Regions from separate parts of the Caballeronia eucalypticola genome, predicted to be linked through region 2. Evidence: predicted binding sites of a transcription regulator. Region 2 holds the regulator's gene; each other region holds the start of a gene.
What was found. The regulator LexA, encoded in region 2, represses DNA repair genes until DNA is damaged. The targets are predictions, from matches to a motif close to ACTGTATNNNNATACAGT.
Positions count from the first base shown of each region.

Region 1: recA (recombinase RecA) is a predicted target of LexA. The motif match lies at 2,497-2,514, and genes of this name have one in related genera.
Region 3: imuA (translesion DNA synthesis-associated protein ImuA) is a predicted target of LexA. The motif match lies at 1,744-1,761, and genes of this name have one in related genera.

Region 1 covers NZ_JBLKRU010000008.1:195,937-200,237, reverse strand. The annotation lists gene recX (recombination regulator RecX) at 1-1,324, opposite strand, end outside; gene recA (recombinase RecA) at 1,341-2,417, opposite strand; gene ACMX25_RS12435 (response regulator) at 2,644-3,387, shown strand; gene ACMX25_RS12430 (sensor histidine kinase) at 3,412-4,301, shown strand, end outside.
Region 2 covers NZ_JBLKRU010000003.1:176,889-181,189, forward strand. The annotation lists gene ACMX25_RS05165 (universal stress protein) at 126-632, shown strand; gene ACMX25_RS05170 (DUF2939 domain-containing protein) at 716-1,357, opposite strand; gene ACMX25_RS05175 (hypothetical protein) at 1,515-1,901, opposite strand; gene lexA (transcriptional repressor LexA) at 2,064-2,720, opposite strand; gene ACMX25_RS05185 (sulfate ABC transporter substrate-binding protein) at 3,014-4,063, shown strand; gene cysT (sulfate ABC transporter permease subunit CysT) at 4,230-4,301, shown strand, end outside.
Region 3 covers NZ_JBLKRU010000058.1:35,895-40,195, reverse strand. The annotation lists gene ACMX25_RS36170 (Y-family DNA polymerase) at 1-1,096, opposite strand, end outside; gene imuA (translesion DNA synthesis-associated protein ImuA) at 1,026-1,733, opposite strand; gene ACMX25_RS36160 (DUF72 domain-containing protein) at 1,886-2,803, shown strand; gene ACMX25_RS36155 (translation initiation factor Sui1) at 3,761-4,132, shown strand; gene ACMX25_RS36150 (alpha/beta fold hydrolase) at 4,289-4,301, shown strand, end outside.

The sequences.
Region 1 (4,301 bases), on a different contig from region 2:
ATAACCACCCTTCTTGCTCGAGCGCGTCAAGCAAGGTATCGAGGGAATCGCCTTCGTCGAGATGCGGCGTCAGCTTGCGGGACAGCTCGGCGCGACTATGTTCTCGACGCGATAAGTAACCCAGCGCTCGGCCACGTAAGGATAATTGCGGCCCCTTGCGCTTGGAATCGCTGGTTGCGGAAGCTTTGCCACGTCCGGTGGATCCGCGCGAATAAACCGATTCGGCGTTTTGGCTTTCGCTGACCGTGTCCGCCGCTAATGGCGCGCATTGTTCGAAAGGCTCGAATGGATCAGCTACGCCCACACCGATGCCGATGTCTCGCTCGATGCCCGGAGAAATGACCGGCGTTTTCGATTGCGATTTCCGCGCAGCTTTTGCAGGCAGGGCCTGTGATTGAACAAGAGCCTGTTCCAGCACCGCTCGAGCGCGCCTTAGGCGCTCCTCGGCATCGATCACTTCGAATTCAGCGGCCGAATCAGGCGGCGCGGATTCACTTCGATGCTCGTCAATACGCGGCGCCGCTACGCTTTCAGCGCTTTCGGGGATTTGCTCGTCCGCGGGTTTTGCAGACTTCGATGTTTTGCGACGGCTGGTGTTCCGATCGGTCGATCGCTCGAAAACGTCTTCGCCGTCAGCAGGCTGAGGTGACGATTTGCTACTGGAGGCCGGACCAGCCGCTTTGCGTCCAGACAACCCGCCGCGTCCAAATTTGCTTCGGTCACTCGATCGCTCGTATTCAGCGGGCGCATCTGCCGATGCACTCTTCGCAGATGCGCGCGCCGACGCCCCACCACCGCCGAACGATCCGCGCTTCGGATATGCACGATCACTCGACCGTTCATACACCGGCTCGCTGTCCTCCGTCGTTGCTCCGTCAGCCTCTTTTAAACTCGCGGCAATTGCCTCAGCTTTGCTAGTGCGAGACGACAGGCTTGAATCGCCTACGCGCCCAAAGCTGCTTTTCCTGGCAAAGCTACTGTTACCACTGCTGCTGCCAGCACTCTTGCCGCTTGAAAACCCACCGCCCTTACTAAATCCAGTGCTTACGCTCTTCTCGCCAGAAGCCCCGCCGCTCTTCGAGAAGCTGTTTCCAAACGAACGACGCGCCGGCGCAGATCCCTCCGCACCGGCGCGTTCGCTTGCTGCTGCGCGGAATCGATCGCTACTTCTCTCATAGCGATCAACCCCTTCCTCGGCGCCGAGACTTTCGTCTTCGTCACTGATGGAGTTCGAGCCGTCCGGATCTTCCTTTACGTCCTGCTCCGCGTCACGATTTGAATCGCGACCGGTTTTTGATCCGAACCGGCTCTTGCTGCGCATCATCTTTACCGCCTAAAACTCATTCTTCTTCATCCGCCACTTCGGCAACACCCGGTGCCAGTGCGTCGGCCATTGCATTGACGCCCAGAGACTCGCGAATCCGATTTTCGATTTCGCGCGCCATTTCAGGATTCTCACGCAGGAATTCACGTGCGTTGTCCTTACCTTGGCCAATCCGCTCGCCGTTGTAGCTGTACCAGGCGCCGGCTTTATCCACCAGCTTGGCTTGCACGCCCAAGTCGATGATTTCACCCTGACGCGAGATACCTTCACCGTAGAGGATGTCGAAGATGGCTTCGCGGAACGGCGGCGCAACCTTGTTCTTCACCACCTTCACGCGCGTTTCGTTGCCGATCACTTCGTCGTTCTTCTTGATCGAACCGATACGGCGAATGTCCAGACGCACCGATGCATAAAACTTCAACGCATTACCACCCGTGGTGGTTTCCGGATTGCCGAACATCACGCCAATCTTCATGCGGATCTGGTTGATGAAGATCACCAGGCAGTTTGTGCGCTTGATCGTGCCGGTCAACTTGCGCAGCGCCTGCGACATTAAACGTGCTTGCAAACCAGGCAACGAGTCGCCCATTTCGCCTTCGATTTCAGCCTTCGGCACCAGCGCCGCGACCGAGTCGATCACGATCATGTCGATGGAACCTGAGCGCACGAGTGCATCGCAGATTTCCAGCGCCTGTTCGCCCGTGTCCGGCTGCGAGATCAGCAGGTCCGACGGACTCACGCCGAGCTTTTGCGCGTAACCGATGTCAAGCGCGTGTTCCGCGTCAATAAACGCTGCCGTGCCACCGACCTTCTGCATTTCCGCAATCACTTGCAGGGCCAGCGTGGTCTTGCCCGACGATTCCGGACCGTAGATTTCCACTACGCGTCCACGCGGCAAGCCCCCAACGCCCAATGCAATATCCAGTCCGAGCGAACCGGTCGACACCACTTGAATGTCTTCAATGGCTTCGCCAGCGCCGAGTCGCATGATCGACCCCTTGCCGAATTGCTTCTCGATCTGCGCGAGCGCGACGGCAAGCGCCTTGCTCTTCTCTGCAGACATCCCGCCCGGGCCTTTCTTGCTATCTTCCATGAATCGTCCTTTGCTATGATGAACGGCGTCTGGCGCATGCCCTTGGGAGTTTTTTCCTGCTGGGCGCACTGCTGCAGACACTGTATAAAAAAACAGGTGTTTTTGCAAGTCCGATCGAAGCGCGTAGTTTCAGCGCCACGTTCGACCCATGCGAAACACCACTACACCTGGAGACCGCCGCGCCGGGCGAATTGCGGTGCCGGCAATGCTTTTTGCGCACACTACGATGCGAATCCTCATTGCCGAAGACGACAGCATACTCGCGGATGGTCTCATTCGATCACTCCGCCAATCGGGCTATGCCGTGGATCACGTGCGGCACGGCGTGGACGCCGACAACGCACTTTCGCTCCAGACTTTCGACCTTTTGATCCTTGATCTAGGCTTGCCGATGATGTCCGGCCTGGAGGTCCTGCGACGCCTCAGAGCCCGCAACTCCCAGATGCCCGTGCTTATCCTGACAGCCGCCGACAGTGTCGACGAACGCGTCAAGGGCCTCGACCTCGGCGCCGACGATTACATGGCCAAACCGTTCGCGCTGAACGAGCTCGAAGCCCGCGTGCGCGCCCTTACGCGGCGCGGCGCGGGCGGCGGTCCGACCGTTGTCAAACATGGCGCGCTCGCGTTCGATCAAGTCGGGCGGATTGCGTCGATCAACGACCAGGTCATCGAGTTATCGGCACGTGAACTCGGCGTGCTTGAAGTCCTGTTGCAACGGGTTGGCCGGCTGGTCTCGAAGGAACAGCTCGTCAACCACCTTTGCGAGTGGGGCGAGGAAGTCAGCAATAACGCGATCGAAGTCTATGTCCATCGGCTAAGAAAAAAAATCGAGCCCGGCGGGGCGCGGATCATAACCGTTCGCGGGTTAGGCTATAGCCTTGAAAAAGCCGTTGCCGCGGTGGCCGCCTCTGTACCGCCCTCCCCGGCAAACGCCGACGAGCCTGTCTCGCCCAGCCCGCAGCACAAGTAACACGTAACCACGAGTAATCACGCCATGGGCTCGCCAGCATCCCCCGAGCGCGCCGCTCCGGCGTTGCGCGAGCTGTCACGTGCTCCGCCGGATTTGCCGGAAGCCGATCCCGACGCATCCCGCGACGCGCGTTATGCGAATCCGTTCGCGCCGCCCGACGAGCTCGAGCCCGACGGCGAGCCCGCACCGCGTTCGCTATTCGGCGAGATCCTGGACTGGATGCTCGCGCCGCTGCTGCTCCTGTGGCCCATGAGCATTGCGGTCACGTATCTCGTCGCCAAGTCGATTGCCAACGGGCCATTCGACCGCGCGCTGGAGACGGATGCGTACGTGCTCGCGCGGCAGATCGCGCCGGTGAACGGCGTCGCGGAGTTGCGGCTGCCGAACGCCACGCGCGACTTCCTGCGCGCGGACAACGTGGACAGCGTGTTTTTCCAGGTGCTGGGTACGCGCGGCGAACTCGTAGGTGGCGACGCCGATATGCCCTTGCCTCACGACGATGACCGGCCGCAACCCGGCATCGTGGAGTTCCGTGACGATGTGCTGCGCGGCAACGATATCCGCGTCGCTTATACGACGGTGGAAGCACCGACGCTCTCTCACCCGGTGCTGGTCCAGGTGGCCGAGACACTCGATAAACGTAGCCAGTTGGCCAACGACATCATCAAGGGCGTGATCCTGCCGCAGTTCGTGATCTTGCCGCTGGCTATCGTGCTGGTCTGGTTCGGGTTGTCGCGCGGACTCGCGCCGCTGCATGCTCTGCAAGCGAATATTCGCGCCCGTCGTCCCGATGATCTTTCACCGCTCGAAGCAAGCCGCGCGCCGCCGGAAATCGCGCCGTTGGTGGCGTCGTTCAACGATCTGCTCAACCGGCTCGAGCAGAACATGCAGTTGCAGAAGCGGTTCATAGCCGA
Region 2 (4,301 bases):
CCATGATGAAGGCAACGCGGCCCGGGCTTTTGTCGCCCGCCCGGTCCACGGGGCAGAACTTGCAACACTTGACGACCGTCTTTTCGATGCCCTTTGCTGCCCTCGTTGCAGCGCGGAGAACCACCATGGCGAGCTACCGAAAAATCCTGCTGTGTTACGACGGCTCCCGCGAAGGGCGTAAGGCGTTACGTGACGGCGCGAATCTGGCGCTCGACCTGAAAGCCGAAACGCACGTGCTTGCCGTTGTCGACATGCGTTCCAGCATCGCCCAAAGCGCAGGCCTTCTCACCGATATGGCGTGCGGCCGTTTTGAGGACGCCGCCCGGGACATCCTGCGCGAAGGCGTGGAATGGCTGACCGAGCGGGGCGTGCCGGCGCAGGGCCACTTTGCGTTTGGGCATCCTATCGATGAAATTGCCGGGCTCGCTCAGAGCTTGCAGGTGGATTTGGTCGTGGTGGGGCATCGGTGCCGCACGGGCCTTGCGCGCTGGTGGATGGGCTCGGGCAACACGCCGCTGATGGATCGGGTGTCTTGCAGCATTTTAGTGGCGGTGTCGCCGACGGGTACATCCGCCGAACAGGAGGACGCTGCGCACGCGGCGAAGCCCGTGAAGGCCGAGGTGAGTGCCTGATAAGTAGATGGCTAAGCGGGTCCCGCTGGCCGCCCGCAGCAACCGGATAGCGTTCGGTTGCTGCGGTGAATCTGCTGGCTCGCCTAACTGTCGTTCAGTTCCACGGCGACCAGTTTCCAAGAGAACAACCCGTATCGCCGAAGAATGGCTGAATAGCGTGCTTCGCCGGTGCCATGCTGGTAATTCACCGCGAAAGTATTAAAACTTCGATACCCCGCCGTGGTTTGAGGCGGCGGTTTCGGTGCGGATGGCGCAGCGGCGGCAGGCGCCGGTTGAGCGGGCGCGAGCGGCGGCGCTTGCGCGGCTTCCGGAGACGCAACTACAGCGCCATTGGCCTCCGCCGGAACCGGCGGTTTCTCGCCAGGATCACCTCTTGGCGGTATGCCATTGAGAATAGCCGCCACGCCGTCGGGCGTTGCATACGAATCGACCAGTGGGCCGACTAGCGCCGCGCCAATCATGGCGCCGATTATCGCTAACGGATTGCCGCTTTTCTGTATATCGATTCTTCGGGTCAGCAGCTGCCCGACCTGGTCCTTCAGGCTTTCACGTAGCAACGGAAAGTCGACGTACTGATTCACGGTCTGAACGTCACGGGCGTCGGCGGCACGTTTTAGCCGATCGAGGGCAATATAGGGCGACGCATAAATCACACCGAGAACCGCCACAACAATAACAACCAACAACGCAATAACAACGGACTTGCTGGTACGGGACAAAGGCATACGCGTGGGGACCTTTTGGCTGATGAGGTAGACGCGGCTCGAAATGCAAGAGTTGTGGCCAAACGAAAGGCCTAACGAGAGACCTTGGACGACTCAACCATTGAATGGACCGCACCGGCGCCAGAACTATCCCCGCGAATTCACCGCGCCTTAAATATCAGGCGAACAATCCATCTTCAACGCCTGCGCGTTCCTCGTCGATGCAGCGGTCGATCATGCGCGATACCGCTTCGATATTGCCCACCATGATGACCCGCGACTCACCGCGATAAACCCGCACGGGTGCACGTTGCTCGGACTGCGTATGCACCGATGTACTCAACGATACCCGGGCGAACGCCGGTTGCCGCGATGGCAAGACTGGCAATTCGATGAAGAGATCAGGCGTGTCAGCAGGTTTTTGTGTCTTGCAGGAAATCAGCGAGCGCAGATGCCGCAAACGGCCAAATTCCCGGAATTGGCGAAACGAAAGGGGTGCGCGTGCTGCCGGCGCAAACGATGCGGATAAAAAAGAAGCAGAAAACAACCGGGCGAATCGTTCCATGATGTTTCTCCGATAACCGATGACAACCGATGAGAATAGGGCGCGCGCCGGTTCCTCGCGAATGCGATGTCCGTCACGCTTTATGGGGCTGGAATTCAAGCGCAGCGCGGCTGGGGAGAAGATCCACCGCCGCCCTGCAAATCAGAAATCAACAATCAGAAATCAAAGCTCGCCGGAGCGGATCAACCCGACCGCAATACCTTCCAGCGCAAAGTCGTCACTGCCTGATGCAACGAAGATATTCTCGTAATCAGGATTTTCAGCGATCAGTTCAACGCCATCTGGACGACGTTTCCAGCGTTTCACCGTGACGTCGTCGCCGAGTCGTGCCACGACGATCTGCCCGTCCTTCGCCTCGTTTTTCTTCTGTACGGCGAGCAGATCACCGTCGAAGATGCCTGCGTCGCGCATGGAAAGACCGCGTACCTTCAACAGATAGTCCGGCTTGCTGGAGAACAGTGCCGGGTCACAGGCGTAATGCTGGGAGATATGTTCCTGCGCAAGGATCGGGCTACCGGCCGCCACGCGCCCGACCAGCGGCAACGACAATTGCATGATGCTGGCGTGCGGCAACGTGAACTGGTGAGGGCCGTCGTCAAGACTGCCATTAGTCAGCAAACGAATGCCGCGCGATGAACCCGCAGCCAGCTCGATCACCCCTTTACGCGCCAGCGCCCGAAGATGCTCTTCGGCGGAGTTAGCCGAGCTAAAACCGAGTTCAGCCGCGATCTCGGCGCGCGTGGGCGGAAACCCCGTACGTTCGATAGCGCGCTGGATCAGTTCGAAAACCTCTTGCTGTCGCGCAGTCAGTTTGCTCATTTTGGTCACGTGCATTTGCCCCTTTATGGCCGGTCGTCCACTGTATGGATGAACAGATGCCTGTAGTTTTATACAGTATTCGGCGCTTTTCAAGCTTTACTTTAAGTTCGACGTCGTCAGAACCACACAGAGGCCCCAAACACGGTGCTCCAGCGGCTCTTTGATGGCCGCAACGCCGCTTCCAGTCTTCATTAGCACTTTTTGATCTAAAAGAATGAATAACAATTATTTTTAATAATGAAAGCCCGTCGATAGACTCGGCTGCTCAAACACATAAGACGGGGAGCGGGGCAATGCTGAGTCGGAATTCGGGGTGGGGCGCACGGGCAAGGAAGCTGGTTGCCACGACGGTGATCGGGGCCGCGTCGGCGACCGGGATGATCGTGGGAACGATCTCGCTGGCGCACGCCGACACGTCGTTCCTTAACGTGTCGTATGACCCGACGCGTGAGCTGTACCAGGACTTCAATCAGGCTTTCGGCAAGAAATGGAAGGCTGAAACCGGAGAAACCGTCACGTTCAAGCAGTCGCACGGCGGCTCAGGCGGTCAGGCGCGCTCGGTTCTCGACGGTTTGCAGGCCGATGTAGTGACTCTGGCGCTGGCCTATGACATCGATGCGCTCGCGGGCAAGGGGCTCGTGGCGCAAGACTGGCAGAAGCGCTTGCCGGACAACGCGTCGCCGTACACATCGACAATCGTGTTTCTCGTGCGCAAGAGCAACCCGAAGCAGATCAAGGACTGGCCGGACTTGCTCAAGCCGGGCGTGTCTATCGTGACGCCGAATCCGAAGACATCCGGTGGCGCGCGCTGGAACTATCTCGCGGCATGGGCGTACGCAGAACATCTGCCGGGTGGCAACGCGACGACCGCCAAGGAATTCGTGACCAAGCTTTATAAGAATGCCGGCGTGCTGGATTCGGGCGCGCGGGGTGCGACCACCAGTTTCGTGCAGCGCGGGCAGGGCGACGTGCTGATCGCGTGGGAAAACGAGGCGTTCTTGTCGCTGAAGGAATTTGGCTCGGACAAGTTCGAGATCGTGGTGCCGTCGGTGAGCATCCTGGCTGAACCGCCGGTCGCCGTAGTCGACAAGGTCGTGGATCGTCACGGCACGCGCAAGCTGGCCGAGGCGTACCTGAAGTATTTGTACAGCGAGGAAGGTCAGGAGATCGCGGCACGCAACTTTTATCGGCCGCGTTCCACTGCCGTTCCTGCTGCGCTGACGAAGCAGTTCCCGAAGATCAAGCTCTACACGATCGATGATTCCTTCGGTGGCTGGACCAACGCGCAAAAGACGCATTTCGCCGATGGCGGCGTGTTCGATTCCATCTATCAACCGCAGTAAGCGTAATGGTTTGAAAGGCAGCATCGCCGGCGCTCATGCGCCCGCGATGCTGTAGTCGTAAAGAAGTTTGAAACAACACTACGGCCGCATAGACGGCCTGTAATTAACCCGAAGCTCGACCCCGAAGCGCCGTCCCCGCGGCGCGGCGGAACTGGATGATTCACGCATGACGACCTTCACTTTCCGCAAGCCCAGCGCGCTGCCGGGCTTCGGCCTGACGCTTGGCATCACGGTGGCG
Region 3 (4,301 bases), on a different contig from region 2:
CCAGCAAACGGTTGTGGTCTTCAGGCGAGCCGCCGGGTTCGGGAAAAAGCGTCTCGGTAGGCGGCTCGGCGGGCTGTATTTTTGCGGCGCTCAGACGCAGCGCGATCACCGGCGCCACGAGTTCCGTGCGGCCAAGCCGCTCCTTGAACAAGCGCACCAGATGTTCTTCGTGCCAGGTGGGTTCGGCGAGCGCGATCTGGATAACGGTGGGGTCGATAGCATCGCGGCCGCGCTCGTGTTCCAGCGTGAGCGTGGCGTGCGTGAGCGCCAGTTGCTGCGCGCTAAGCCAGCCGCACAATTGCACGATCAACCGGCGCGCGGAAAACAGCATGGCTTCAGCGTGCTCAATGCGATCGGGCAACTCGATGCGCGCGCTGAAAGCCGGCGGCACAGCCAGCCATTCGTATAGCTCGGGCGCGAGTCCATAAGCGCGATCGAGCGAATCCAGCAGCGCGACGCCGCAACGCTTTTTAAGCCCCGCACGCGGCAGGCGGCGGATGTCATTCAGTGTCTTGCAACCCAGCCCGTTGAACCAGTCCGCGAACGCACGCACTTCCGGCGCGGCCTGGAACGGCAGCGTTCCGAGCTTGCGTTCAAGCGACGCCATTTTCAGCACGCGCCGCTTGCCGAGATTCGCGTTCCGGGTGCTTTTGGCCAGCAGCCACGCGCCCTGGCCGGTCGGCGCCGTGCTAAGGCGTGCCGTCACGCCGATGGCATCGACAATGTCTCGTATCTGATGACATAGCCGCACGATGCCGCCGAAGAGCCGCAGGCTCGCCGTGACGTCGATAACAATGGTTTCCTCATCGCAAAGCGCGACCATGGGTGAGAATTTCATCGACGAAAAAGCTACCTCGCGCATCAAGTCATTTTCTTTACTCAGCTCGCGCTCGAACATGAGGGTGTCGGGCGAGAGCGTGAGGACGCCGCCGCGTTTCATGCCTACGCACACGCCGGCCTCGCGAGCGCCTTGGTCTCCGATAAAGACCGTGTCTCGGTCGAGGACGACGCAGCCATGTTCGGGCCTACGCGACCAGCGTGGACGGAACACTTCCAGCGACAACCGGGGTAGATGTATGCCGACGTACACGGGCATGGGGACTCATTAGAACGGGAGAGGGTTGCAGGGTGACGGACAGCCTTTCGGCGCGGATCGGGCCTTTGCGCTTGATGATGTCGACAGCAATACCGTCGCCGGCCGGCCGCACGCACAGCCTCAGCGTGGCCGGTGACGAGTCCGCCGCGCTCGCGAGCGGCCGCACCATCAGGAATAGCGTTTCAGAGGATTGCGCGGCCATGTGGAGGCGCCGCAGCGACTCCGTGCGCGCGTATTGCTGCCAGAAGATGAGCGCGCCGCAGCTGCCGGTCTTGAGGATTTGCTCGGCTGACCACAATGCGTCAGCCAGTTTCGATGCACGCACCTGGAGCAGCTTTTCGAGCGGCACACCCAGGTATGCAAAAGCGAGAGAATTTGGACTATGAGGTGGTTGCACCAAGGCGATAGGGCGGCGGCTCACTGCGGCGAGCGCCGGGCGTAACAGCCTGACTTCGCCCACGCCCGGCTGCTGCACCAGCAACTCGATCAGGGTGCCCAGCGGCCAGCCGCCGCCCGGCAGCTCGGCCGACAGCATGGCGTAGCCCGTGTCGACCGTTTGCCCATGCGAGCGCGCGAGCTGCGACCCGCGCCACAAGGCGGGGTGGATGTCTTCGACGTTCTGGAGCAAGGCTGACATGGCAAATTTACCTGTATGGATGTACAGTACTTTACCTTGAATTCGGTTGAGCCTGAACTGCCCCTTTTAAAAGGCAGGGAGAAAAACGGGGAGGGAAATATGACCTGTGAATGTGGCAAAAGATGCGGCAAAAATGGTAGGGAGAATGCACGGTGACCATCATGGTTGGCACGGCTTCGTGGACGGACCCCACGCTGATCAAGTGCAAGCGTTTTTATCCGCCCGGCTGTTCGAGCGCGGAGGCGCGGTTGCGTTATTACGCGTCCGTTTTCCCTTTGGTGGAGGTCGATTCCAGCTATTACGCCATGCCGAACGCCGCGAATTCGGTGTTGTGGGCTGAGCGGACACCGCCGGAGTTCGTGTTCAACATCAAGGCGTTCCGCTTGTTCACGGGGCATCAGACCGCACGCGACATGTTTCCGCCGGACATGCAGCCGCACCTGCCGCAGAACGGCAAGACGAGCCTGTATTACAAGGATTTGCCGGATGAGTTGCAGCAGGAATTATGGTGCCGGTACTTTGAAGCCGTTGAGCCGCTTCGTGCGGCCGGTAAGCTCGGCGCCGTGCATTTTCAGTTCGCGCCGTGGGTGATCTGCAATCCCCATGGCATCAGGCATGTCGAGCACTGCGCAGACGTCATGAGCGCAATGGACGGCTACACCATGGCAGTTGAGTTTCGCAACCAGACTTGGTTCGACGCAAAACGCCGCGATTCCACATTGGCTATGGAACGTGAGCGCGGGCTGGTGAATGTGGTGGTGGATGAACCGCAAGGGTCGAGTAACAGCATCCCTGCTATTTGGGAAACAACGCATCCGCGGCTGGCGTTGATTCGCATGCACGGACGCAATCAGGATACGTGGAATATCAAGGGCGCGGTTGCATCATCGTCGAGATTTAACTATGAGTACAACGACGATGAACTTGATTCGCTCGCTAGTCACATTATCGAAATTTCGAAGGCGGTTGAATTGACGCATGTGGTTTTTAATACCAACTATGAAGACCAGGGGCAGAAGAATGCGCTGAAGTTGATGGGCATTTTGGGGGCGAACGCAATATCGGTCTGATCGTTTCGTTCGCACTTTGGGGTTGAGGGTTGGGGTTCGTGCTGGGTTCTGGGGTTAGTGGTCTGGTTCAATGCCGGGTTGCACGGGTTCTGGCGTTTGCGGTGGAAGTCAATGCCGGGTTGCTGCTTTTCAGGTCTTTGCGGGTTCGGTGTTAGCGGATTTCTTTATCACTATTAGCCACTGCGCGTGGCGGCGCGTCATTTCTTTGTCCAAAGCGACAAAGAAACGAAGCAAAGAAAACGCTTTCACCGCTCTACCCTAAGTGTCCACAGCGTGCAGTTTTGATTCATGGGTGCCCCAAAAGCACGGTGCTCGCCAGAGCTTAGGATGTGTGAAACCCTCCTTCTCGCGAATCCTGACAGTAAAACGCTTCGCCCCGTACGCTCTCGGGCAAGCACCAATGACTGAACCCGCCTAAGGAGCACCCCGCGCTATCCGCTGAAAACCTTCCACCGAATTTGTACGCATGCAGAACCATTTTTTAAACCACCCAGAAATGGATCTGCAGAATGCATAAAGCCTGACCCGGCAAATAACAATGCAAACTCATAGCTAACCCGCGAAGCACCACATCGGCAAATACGCGTGAGGCCGTGTGGGTCCGTGGAACACGGGTGCTAGCCCGAGAGCGTACGGGGCGAAGCGTGTTAATGTCAGGATTCGCGAGAAGGAGGGTTTCACACATCCGTGGCTCTGGCGAGCACCGTGCTTTTCGGGTACCAATGAAATAAAACTGCACGCTGTGGACACTTAATTTTTAGAGAGGTGAAAGCGTTTTCTTTGCTTCGTTTCTTTGTCGCTTTGGACAAAGAAATGACGTGCCGCCACGCACAGTGGCTAATAGTGATAAAGAGAAAACTCGACTCACGCAGACCACTAACACCGAAAGCACCAACCCGGCATTGACCCCGACCGCTAACCCCAGAACCCGTGCAACCCACCACTAACCAACCCACGATGAAGACCAGTGAAAAAAGCAGAGCAAATGGTGGTCTTGTCTATTCCACCGATGCCGGACGAATGTGCCCTGAATGCAGACAGCCACTCGCGGAATGTGCCTGCAAGAAGGCCAAGACACAACCGGCCGGTGATGGCGTGGTGCGAGTGTCTCGCGAGACCAAAGGCCGGGGCGGCAAAAGCGTGACAATCGTTAAAGGCCTGACCCTCGATCCCATCGCGTTGGCGTCGCTAGGCAAACAGTTACGCACAGCCTGCGGTTCCGGCGGAACGGTGAAAGACGGCGTAATTGAAGTGCAAGGCGACCATTGCGAGCGGGTTATCGAAGCGCTCAAGAAAAATGGCCACAACGCGAAGCGAGCCGGGGGATAAACGCTTCAATCATCGTAAGCTTAGCGGAAGAGCACATTAAGCCAGTGAGCAGAGAAACAGCTACATCAACCGTTCGCATGGTCACGCGAATTGCGACGAATCGCCTGAGGCGGTTGACCGAAGGCGCAAATTTCTAAAAGCGGTGGGAGCTTCGCTATGAAAGAATACG